Regions from separate parts of the Streptomyces sp. NBC_00576 genome, predicted to be linked through region 1. Evidence: riboswitches for the same ligand, from Rfam matches in the RefSeq annotation. Region 1 holds a riboswitch; the other holds the start of a gene.
The links. A riboswitch is a leader RNA that binds a small molecule or an ion and turns the genes downstream of it on or off. The one in region 1 is predicted to bind glycine.
Positions count from the first base shown of each region.

Region 2: another riboswitch for glycine. It lies ahead of gcvP (aminomethyl-transferring glycine dehydrogenase); the one in region 1 lies ahead of gcvT (glycine cleavage system aminomethyltransferase GcvT).

Region 1 is NZ_CP107780.1:3,089,756-3,095,219, reverse strand. Features, by position in the region: gene glyA (serine hydroxymethyltransferase) at 1-857, opposite strand, end outside; gene gcvH (glycine cleavage system protein GcvH) at 898-1,275, opposite strand; gene gcvT (glycine cleavage system aminomethyltransferase GcvT) at 1,395-2,513, opposite strand; glycine riboswitch at 2,548-2,656, opposite strand; glycine riboswitch at 2,657-2,757, opposite strand; gene OG734_RS12840 (AAA family ATPase) at 2,975-3,655, shown strand; gene OG734_RS12835 (enhanced serine sensitivity protein SseB) at 3,749-4,552, shown strand; gene OG734_RS12830 (enhanced serine sensitivity protein SseB C-terminal domain-containing protein) at 4,751-5,464, shown strand, end outside.
Region 2 is NZ_CP107780.1:9,413,660-9,419,123, forward strand. Features, by position in the region: gene OG734_RS41090 (MerR family transcriptional regulator) at 1-169, shown strand, start outside; gene OG734_RS41095 (DNA polymerase IV) at 225-1,682, shown strand; gene OG734_RS41100 (PRC-barrel domain-containing protein) at 1,604-1,975, opposite strand; glycine riboswitch at 2,089-2,182, shown strand; gene gcvP (aminomethyl-transferring glycine dehydrogenase) at 2,363-5,248, shown strand; gene OG734_RS41110 (DUF5999 family protein) at 5,377-5,464, opposite strand, start outside.

The DNA of each region.
Region 1 (5,464 bases):
CGCTGGCGCTCCTTGAACTCCTCGCTCGCCGCGACCTTGAAGGAGACGGCCTTCGCCGCGATCACGTGCTCCAGGGGGCCGCCCTGGAAGCCGGGGAAGACAGACGAGTTCAGCTTCTTCGCGAACTCCTTCTTCGCCAGGATGATGCCGCCGCGCGGGCCGCCCAGCGTCTTGTGGGTCGTCGAGGTGACGACGTCCGCGTAGGGCACCGGGTTCGGGTGCAGCCCCGCCGCGACGAGACCGGCGAAGTGCGCCATGTCGACCCAGAGGTACGCGCCCACCTCATCCGCGATCCGGCGGAACTCGGCGAAGTCGAGCTGCCTCGGGTACGCCGACCAGCCCGCGATGATCACCTTCGGCCGGTGCTCCTTGGCGAGCTGCTCCAGCTCGGCCATGTCGACCAGACCGGCCTCGTCGACGTGGTAGGCGACCACGTCGAACTGCTTGCCGGAGAAGTTCAGCCGCATCCCGTGGGTGAGGTGGCCGCCGTGGGCCAGGTCCAGGCCGAGGATGGTGTCCCCGGGCTGGGCCAGCGCGAACAGCGCGGCCTGGTTGGCGGAGGCGCCCGAGTGCGGCTGCACGTTGGCGTACTCGGCGCCGAACAGCTCCTTGACCCGGTCGATCGCGATCTGCTCGGCGACGTCGACGTGCTCGCAGCCGCCGTAGTAACGGCGGCCGGGGTAGCCCTCGGCGTACTTGTTGGTGAGAACCGAGCCCTGGGCCTCCATGACGGCGACCGGAGCGAAGTTCTCCGAGGCGATCATCTCCAGGGTGGACTGCTGGCGGTTCAGCTCGGCGTCGACGGCGGCGGCGATGTCCGGGTCGAGCTCGTGCAGGGGAGTGTTCAGAAGCGACATGGGGCAGTACGTCCTTACGCCTGTCTTGAGCCTGGGTGTCTCAGCTGCCGGAGAACGCGGTGTACTCGTCCGCGGAGAGCAGGTCGCCCGGCTCGTCCGCCACGCGCACCTTGAAGAGCCAACCGCCCTCGAACGGGGCGGAGTTCACCAGCGACGGGTCGTTGGAGACGTCCTCGTTGACCTCGGTGACCTCACCGGAGACCGGGGAGTACAGATCGCTGACCGACTTGGTCGACTCCAGCTCGCCGCAGGTCTCGCCCGCGGTCACCGTGGCACCGACCTCGGGAAGCTGGACGTACACGACATCGCCGAGCGCGTTGGCCGCGTGCTCGGTGATACCGACCGTCGAGACGCCGTCCTCGGCGCCCGACAGCCACTCGTGCTCCTTGCTGTAGCGCAGCTGCTGGGGGTTGCTCATGGCCTGAATTCTCCTGTACGCGGGGGACTGGTCATGCATGGGGTACTACAGGGACTGCCCGTGAACAGGCAGGACACACGGGACAGCGGCTGCTCCTGCCGCCGGAGCGACAGCCAGGATCACTTCCGGCGCTTGTAGAACGGCAGCGCCACGACCTCGTACGGCTCGTGAGTGCCCCGGATGTCCACGCCGACCCCGGCCGTGCCCGGCGCCGAGTGTGCGGCGTCGACGTACGCCATCGCGATCGGCTTCCCGAGCGTGGGGGAGGGGGCGCCCGAGGTGACCTCGCCGATCACCTTGCCGCCGGCGACGACCGTGTACCCGGCGCGCGGGACGCGACGGCCCTCGGCGACCAGGCCGACGAGGACCCGAGGCGGCTCGTACGAAGCACGCTCGGCGGCCTCGCGCAGGGCCGCGCGGCCCACGAAGTCGCCCGCCTTGTCGAACTTGACGACCCGGCCGAGCCCGGCGTCGAAGGGGGTGAGGGCGGTGGTCAGCTCGTGCCCGTACAGCGGCATGCCCGCCTCCAGGCGCAGCGTGTCCCGGCAGGACAGACCACAGGGGACGAGTCCGACCGGCGTACCCGCGTCGGTCAGCGCCTGCCACACCTTCTCCGCGTCACCCGGCGCCACGAACAGCTCGAAGCCGTCCTCGCCGGTGTATCCGGTGCGCGCGACGAGGGCGGCGACACCGGCGACCGTGCCGGGCAGGCCCGCGTAGTACTTGAGGCCGTCGAGATCGGCGTCGGTGAGGGCGGCGAGGATGCCGGGGGCCTCCGGGCCCTGTACGGCGATCAGCGCGTAGGCGTCCCGGTCGTCGCGGACGAGTGCGTCGAAGCCGTCGGCGCGCTCGACGAGGGCGTCCAGTACGACCTGTGCGTTCCCGGCGTTGGCCACGACAAGGTATTCGGATTCCGCGAGTCGGTAGACGATCAGGTCGTCCAGGATGCCGCCGTCGGCCCGGCAGATCATGGTGTAGCGGGCGCGGCCCACGGCGACGGACCCGATGTTGCCGACGAGGGCGTAGTCGAGCAGGGAGGCCGCTTCCGCCCCCGACACGGTGATCTCGCCCATGTGGGAGAGGTCGAAGAGGCCGGCCTTCGTGCGTACGGCCAGATGCTCGTCGCGCTCGGAGCCGTACCGCAGAGGCATGTCCCAGCCGGCGAAGTCGGTCATGGTGGCGCCGAGCGAACGATGCAGGGCATCGAGCGCGGTCAGACGCAGAGGTGTGCTGCTCATCGGTAGTGCTCCCAGGGCATGACGGCGAGGTCGTTCCTCCCCATCTGTCATCGGAACCTGAGAGGTTCGCCATGAAGGACATGGCTTGCACCGTGGGTGGAGCCACTGGTCACGACGACCTGCGGCCCGCTTTTCAGATGTGCCTCGCCCGCGCGGTAACGGGGCCTGAGAGATTCAAGGGAGGGACTTGCTCCTTCGGCGCCCGGGTACCCAGAGGTGCCCGGAACTCTCCCGCGCGGATTCAAGCGGCCGGTATGCAGTTGGCGGGCACATCATCGCACGCATTCCTTCGGCACGGCAGGGGGACCCTTCACAGGGGGGACACAGCCCCGCCTGAGCGCACATATCCCCTGTAGCAGGCCTGTTGCAGTAAGGGGACCCAAACGAGAGACACCGCGTATTACCTTCTCTTTACACTCGACGGGGACGGTACTTCCCGACCCCATGGGAGGACCAACACGGTGAACAGGACCACGGCGTACGCGACGAACTCGGCCCTCGGACTGACCGACGCGCTGCCCAAGCAGCCGGCCGCCCCCGTCCGGGAGGAGTGCGCTGCGCGCCCGGAACCCGTGATCCGCGATCTGCGGGAGCGCTCGGGCCACAGCCCGCACGGCCTCACCTTCGGCGCCCGCGACCTCGTCGTGGTCACCGGCCTGCCCGGCAGCGGCAAGTCCACGCTGATGCGCCGGGCGGTGCGCGCCACCGGCATCGACTCCCAGAACACCCGCGACCACTGGGACGCCCGTACGCCCTCCTTCCTCCCCTACGCCGTCTACCGCCCCCTCGTCCGCCTCGCCCACTACGCCGGACTGCGCCGCGCCCTGCGGTCGGGCGCCGGAGTCGTCGTGCACGACTGCGGTACGCAGGCCTGGGTGCGCGGCTGGCTGGCCCGCGAGGCCCGCCGCCGGGGCGGCACCCTGCATCTGCTCCTCCTCGACGTCACCCCGGGCGAGGCCCTGGAGGGCCAGCGCGAACGCGGCCGGGGCGTCTCGCGGTACGCGTTCCTGCGCCACCGCCAGGCCGCGTCGCGGCTGCTGCGCTCCGTGGAGAAGGGGAACCTGCCGGAGGGCTGCGGCTCGGCGGTGCTGATCGACCGGGACGCGGCGGACACGCTGCGCAGGATCGACTTCGCAGACTGACCGCCGTATCTGCCGGGGCCGGTTAGGGTTTTGCTCATTAAGGGACTCCCCTTGAGGGACTCAGGACAGCGGTTCACAGCAGGCGGTAGGCAGATGGACATCCCGGCGGACTTCCCCCCGGACTTTCCCGGGGGCTTCCCCGCACCGGCACACCCCCATTCGCACGGCGGATGGCCCGGCAACGAGCTGGAGGAGGTGCTCTCGGCGTCCCTCGGCGTGCCCGGCGCGGGCGCCCGCCTCGTCGAGGTCCTCGGCCGCAGCTTCGTCTGGGTCCCCCTCCCCGCCGGCGGCGGCCCCTACTCCGGCCCCCTCGACCTGCCCACGCTCGACATCCAGGGCCAGGCGTATGTACCGGTCTTCAGCTCGGAGGAGCAGTTCCGGCAGGTCGTCGGCGCCCATGTGTCGTACACCGTGGCCCCCGCCGTCGAGTTCGCCCGCGGCCTGCCGCCCCAGGTCGGCATCGCCGTGAACCCGGACGGAGTGGTCGGCGTCCCCCTGCCCCCGCCGGCCGTCGCCGAACTCTGCCGCTCCGGCCGCACCGTCCTCGACGGCGTAGCCGGCGGCGGTCGCGTCCGCCTCTACGAGCCCAACTGGCAGGAGGAGCCGGTCGACTTCCTCACCGCCGCCTCGTCGGAGTTCGCGGGCACGGGCGTCGTACAGACGGCCCGCCGCTGCCTGGCGACCATAGAAACGGCCGCCCCCGTCATGTTCATAGGCGTCGAGCTCTCCCCCTGGGACCCGGTGGCCCGCACCATCCCCATGGACGCCCTGGGCAGGGCGCTGACCCGCGCGGCCTCGCCCTGGCCGGTGAACCTGGTCTTCCTGGACATAGCCCAGGACCCGGTGACCGACTGGTTGCGGGCAAAGGTCCGTCCCTTCTATCAACACGGGGGCTGAGAAGCGCCCCGAAGGGGCGCGGGGCTGTGGCATTCTGCGGCTGCGTCGAGCGGGCGCGGCCAGCCACAATGGGCCCGCAGCCGCCCGAGCACAGCAAGTCCCGAGCTCTTGGGCGGCCTTCCGCAGACCGTGGTGTCAGCGGCGCCGCTTAAGCTAAGAAACGCACAACTCGGTCAGGGTTACGAAGGGGCGATAATGGTGAGCGCGTCGGGCACGGCCGCGGCCGGTCAGGTCGAGCACATGCTGCGCCAAGTGACGCCCGGGCGTTACGACGCCTACGAGGCGCTCCTGCGCGCCCTCGCGACCCCCTCCTCCGGCCAGATCTGGATGCTGCTCTGGCACGGCCAGGCCGGCTCTCCCGACGCGCAGTACGGAAACATGCAGGTCGACGGGTACGGCTACGCGCCCTGCGTGACCTCCGCCCAGGAGCTGTCGGTCAGCGGCTGGAACAGGTCGTACGAAGTGGTCGACGGCCTCGACGTGGCCCGCACCCTCTATCCGGACCAGTACGGCCTGTGGCTCAACCCGCACTCCCCGGGCGGCGGCGTCGGCATCCCCTGGCTCGACCTGCGCAGGATCGCGACCGGCCTGGAGCGCCAGCCCGCCGGCCCCCTGCGACTGGCCGAACCCGGCATCGAGATCCCGCAGTTCTACGCCCTCCTCTCGCAGAACGCCCACCGCACCCCGGCGATCCGCTCCCTGCGCCGCGCCTGGGTGCAGCCGGCGCTCGGCGCGCCGTACCTCGCCATCGGGCTGGACGTGTACGACACCTCGCCGCCCGCCGTGGACTCGGTGCGCGCGATGATGCAGCAGTCGATCGGTGCGGTCCCCGAGGGGCTGCCGGTGTCGACGGTCGCCATGTCGGACGAGCAGGACCCGGTCGTCATGTGGCTGCGCGCGAACGCCCGCCCG
Region 2 (5,464 bases), 6.3 Mb from region 1:
GCTGCTCCAGGGCGGGCAGGGCATCTTCGGTATCGCCGTCGGAGTGGTGTGGCGGGATGTGGAAAGCGCTCTCTCGCAGCTGCACGGGGAACGCGTCGACACCGGCGAGACGCTTGTCGGGCACAACCCCACGGACGAACTGGCGCGGCGGCGCAACCGGGCGGTCTGAGCGGCGCCCCCGTGTTCCGGGGGCATTGTCAGTGGCGTAGGGCAGCATCGGTGATGTGAGAAACACGCCCACGATCCTGCATCTCGACATGGATGCCTTCTTCGCCTCGGCGGAGCAGGCATCCAAGCCGAGTCTGCGCGGGAAAGCCGTTGTCGTGGGCGGGCTCGGGCCGCGCGGGGTGGTGGCCACCGCGTCGTACGAGGCCCGGGTCTTCGGGGTGCACTCCGCGATGCCGATGGCCCAGGCCCGCAGGCTCGCGCCGAACGCCGCGTATCTCGTGCCCCGGGGTGCTTTCTACCGGTCGATCAGCGAGCAGGTCATGAGGCTCCTGCACGCGCTGTCGCCGCTGGTGGAGCCGCTGAGCCTGGACGAGGCGTTCGTCGATCTGGAGGCCGGTCAGGCGGCCTGGGACGAGGACTCGGCGCGGCTGGCCGGGATCAAGCTGCGCGCGGACATACGGGCTGTCACGGGGCTCACGGGGTCGGTGGGGCTGGCCGCCTGCAAGATGCTTGCGAAGATCGCCTCGGAGCAGGCCAAGCCGGACGGGCTGGTGGTGATCGAACCCGGGACCGAGCGGGCGCTGCTCGGGCCGATGCCGGTGCGGACCCTGCCCGGGGTCGGCCCGGCGACCGGGGACCATCTGCGGCGGGCCGGGATCAGTACGGTCGATGACCTGGCCGAGGCGGGAGAGGACGAGCTCGTACGGCTGCTGGGGAAGGCCCACGGGCACGGGCTGTACGCGATGGCGCTGGCGCACGACGAGCGGCCCGTGGTGGCGGAGCGGGAGACCAAGTCCGTGTCGGTCGAGGACACGTACGACGTGGACATCCATGACCGGGGCCGGGTGGGGACCGAGGTGCAGCGGCTGGCGGACCGGTGTGTGCGGCGGCTGCGCGGTGCCGGGCTGTCCGGGCGGACCATCGTCCTCAAGGTGCGGAGGTACGACTTCTCCACTCTGACGCGGTCCGAGACGCTCCGGGGGCCCACGGACGACCCCGGGGTGGTGCGGGAGGCGGCGGCCCGTCTCCTGGAGGCGGTTGACACGACGGGTGGTGTGCGGCTGCTCGGGGTGGGGGTCAGCGGTCTCGCCGACTTCACGCAGGAGGATCTGTTCGCGCAGGCCGCCGGGGAGTCGGCGGCGCTTGAGCCGGCGGAGGCGGCCGAGCACGAGGGTGGTGAGCGGCAGGAGGAGCAGCCCGTCGAGCGGCACTGGACCACCGGGCACGACGTACGGCATGCCGACTTCGGGCACGGGTGGGTGCAGGGGAGCGGGCTGGGGCGGGTGACCGTCCGGTTCGAGACGCCGCAGTCGGAGCAGCCGGGGCGGGTGCGGACGTTCCGGACCGAGGATCCCGCGCTGGAGCCGGCGGACCCGCTGCCGTTGGTGGCCGTTGCGTCGCGAAGACCTGAGGGTCCGGATGAGGAGTTGTCGGATCAGGCGTCGTCCGTGCCCGCCAGCCTGCCGAAGTCGTGGTCCGGGAACGGGGGAGGGGGAGCCACGTCGAGGCCGTAGTGGTGGTAGAGCTGGAGTTCCTGCTCCGGGGAGAGGTGGCGGCCCACGCCGAAGTCGGGAGCGTCCTTGATCAGGGCCCGCTCGAAGGGGATGCGCAGTGTGCCGTCGATCAGCTCGCTGGGTTCCAAGGGCACGAAGGCGTCCCTGCTGAACAGCCCTGTCCGTATGGCCGCCCACTCCGGCACTCCCGTCGCGTCGTCGAGGTAGATCTCGTCGATCGTGCCGATCTTTGTGCCGTTGCGGTCGAAGGCCTTGCGGCCGATCAGGTTGCGCGGATCGATGTCGGTCTGCACGGCGCCTCCGTATGATCGCAACTCATCCGTAAGCACTACAAAAGAGTACATCTGGGAAGGCGGCCACTCGAAGGTCTGTGCGTGGACCCGCTGATAGGCTGGCCCACGGCTGCTGACCCTGTGCGGGAGAGTCCTCCGGAACCTCGGAGGCGCCGAAGGAGCAAATCCTCCCCGGAATCTCTCAGGCCCCTGTACCGCACGGACGAGGTCACTCTGGAAAGAAGAGCGGGTGTCGACGGCTTCCGCTCTCACCGACGGTGAAAACCGGGACGTCAGCGTGTTGGCGGCCCGGTGAAGCTCTCAGGTTGAGATGACAGAGGGGGAGGCCGTTCGGGCACCCGCGCCGTGGTGCCCCTCGAAGGTCGCGACGACCAGGAGGCCTCCGCAATGACCGTCCACCGCACTCCGCTCGCCGTACTCGAACAGGGCACGCCCTTCGAGCGGCGTCATATCGGGCCCGACCACGAGGACCGGGCCAAGATGCTCGCGCAGGTCGGATACGGCTCGCTCGACGAGCTGACCGCCGCCGCGGTCCCGGATGTGATCAGGAACGCCGACGCGCTCGACCTGCCGGGCGCCCGCACCGAGGCCGAGGTGCTGGCCGAGCTGCGGTCGCTGGCCGACCGGAACCAGGTGCTGGGTTCCATGATCGGGCTCGGGTACTACGGGACCTTCACCCCGCCCGTCATCCTGCGGAACGTGATGGAGAACCCCGCCTGGTACACCGCGTACACGCCGTACCAGCCGGAGATCTCGCAGGGGCGCCTCGAAGCGCTGCTGAACTTCCAGACCATGGTCGCCGACCTCACCGGGCTGCCCACCTCCGGTGCCTCGCTGCTCGACGAGGGCACGGCGGCCGCCGAGGCGATGGCGCTGTCCCGGCGTATGGGCAAGAACAAGAAGGGGCTCTTCCTCGTCGACGCGGACGCCCTGCCGCAGACCATCGCCGTGATCGAGACGAGGGCCGAGCCGACCGGCGTCGAGGTTGTCGTCGCCGACCTGAGCGCGGGCATTCCGGACGACGTCGCAGGGCGTGAGATCAACGGTGTGCTCCTTCAGTACCCGGGCGCCTCCGGTGCCGTCCGGGACCTGAAGCCCGTCGTCGAGCAGGCGCACGCGCTTGGTGCCGTGGTCACCGTCGCCGCTGATCTGCTGGCCCTGACGCTGCTCACCTCGCCCGGTGAGCTCGGTGCGGACATCGCGGTCGGGACGACCCAGCGGTTCGGTGTGCCGATGGGCTTCGGCGGGCCGCACGCCGGATACATGGCCGTGCGTGAGCAGTTCGCGCGCAGCCTGCCGGGCCGGCTCGTGGGTGTCTCCGTGGACGCGGACGGGAACAAGGCCTACCGGCTCGCCCTGCAGACGCGCGAGCAGCACATCCGCCGCGAGAAGGCGACCAGCAACATCTGTACGGCCCAGGTCCTGCTGGCCGTGATGGCCGGCATGTACGCCGTCCACCACGGGCCCGAGGGGTTGCGTACCATCGCCCGGCGCACCCACCGGTACGCCACTATCCTCGCCGCGGGGCTGACGGCGGGGGGCGTCGAGGTCGTCCACGGGGCCTACTTCGACACGCTCACCGCGCGGGTGACCGGGAAGGCCGGCGAGATCGCGGCCGCCGCGCGCGAGCACGGGGTCAATGTGCACCTCGTCGACGCCGATCGGCTGTCCGTCTCCTGCGACGAGACCACCACACGCGCCCAACTGGGCGCCGTCTGGACGGCGTTCGGGATCGACGGTGACATCGAGGCGCTTGACGCCGACACCGAGGACACGCTGCCGGAGGCGCTGCTGCGCACCGACGAGATCCTCACCCACCCCGTCTTCCACCAGTACCACTCCGAGACCTCGATGCTGCGCTATCTGCGCCGGCTCGCCGACCGTGACTACGCGCTCGACCGCGGCATGATCCCGCTGGGCTCCTGCACCATGAAGCTCAACGCGACCACTGAGATGGAGCCGGTCACCTGGCCCGAGTTCGGCCAGCTGCACCCCTTCGCGCCCGCCGAGCAGGCTCAGGGCTATCTGACGCTCATCCGGGAGCTGGAGGAGCAGCTCGCCGAGGTCACCGGGTACGACAAGGTGTCGCTCCAGCCGAACGCCGGTTCGCAGGGCGAGCTGGCCGGGCTGCTGGCCGTACGCGGGTACCACCGGGCCAACGGTGACGAGCAGCGGACCGTCTGTCTGATTCCGTCGTCCGCGCACGGGACCAACGCGGCCAGTGCTGTCATGGCCGGCATGAAGGTCGTCGTCGTGAAGACCGCCGGGGACGGTGAGATCGACGTCGAGGATCTGCGGGCGAAGATCGAGCAGTACCGGGACGAGCTGTCGGTGCTGATGATCACGTACCCGTCCACGCACGGCGTGTTCGAGGAGCATGTCGCCGACATCTGTGCCCAGGTGCACGAGGCCGGAGGGCAGGTGTACGTCGACGGGGCCAACCTCAACGCGCTGGTGGGGCTGGCCAAGCCGGGGCACTTCGGTGGGGACGTCTCGCATCTGAATCTGCACAAGACGTTCTGCATCCCGCACGGGGGCGGCGGCCCGGGGGTGGGCCCGGTGGGGGTGCGGGAGCACCTCGCGCCGTATCTGCCCAACCACCCCCTGCAGCCCGCGGCGGGGCCCGAGACCGGTGTGGGGCCGATCTCGGCGGCGCCCTGGGGTTCGGCGGGCATTCTGCCGATCTCGTGGGCGTACGTCCGGCTGATGGGCGGCGAGGGGCTCAAGCGGGCCACGCAGGTGGCCGTGCTGAGCGCCAACTACATCGCCAAGCGGCTGGAGCCGCACTACCCGGTGCTCTACACCGGGCCTGGCGGGCTGGTCGCGCACGAGTGCATCATCGATCTGCGGCCGATCAGCAAGGCGACGGGAGTGAGCGTCGACGACATCGCGAAGCGGCTGATCGACTACGGCTTCCACGCGCCGACGATGTCGTTCCCGGTGGCCGGGACGCTGATGATCGAGCCGACCGAGTCCGAGGACCTGGGCGAACTGGACCGGTTCTGCGAGGCGATGATCGCCATTCGCGGCGAGGTCGAGAAGGTCGGCGCGGGCGACTGGCCGGCCGACGACAACCCGCTGCGGAACGCGCCGCACACTGCCGCCACGCTCGGCGGGGAGTGGACGCACGCCTACACGCGCGAGGAGGCGGTCTTCCCGGCCGGGGTCTCGGCGGCCGACAAGTACTGGCCGCCGGTGCGCCGGATCGACCAGGCCTTCGGTGACCGGAACCTGGTCTGTTCCTGTCCGCCGCTGGACGCTTACCAGGAGTAATCACCCTCGGACATGCGTCGGGGCCGGTTCGCAGCAGGTTTCTGCGGGCCGGCCCCTCTTCGTCTGTTCAGCTGTTCGGGCAGTCGCTCCTGACGTCGGGAGGCTGCCCTCGTCCGTGTGCGCGGCCGTCAGGCGGCCGTCATCACCGCCGGGCGGTGCGGGGCGATGATCTGGCCGTCGGGCAGGAGCTCACCGGTGTCCTCGAAAAGGAGGACG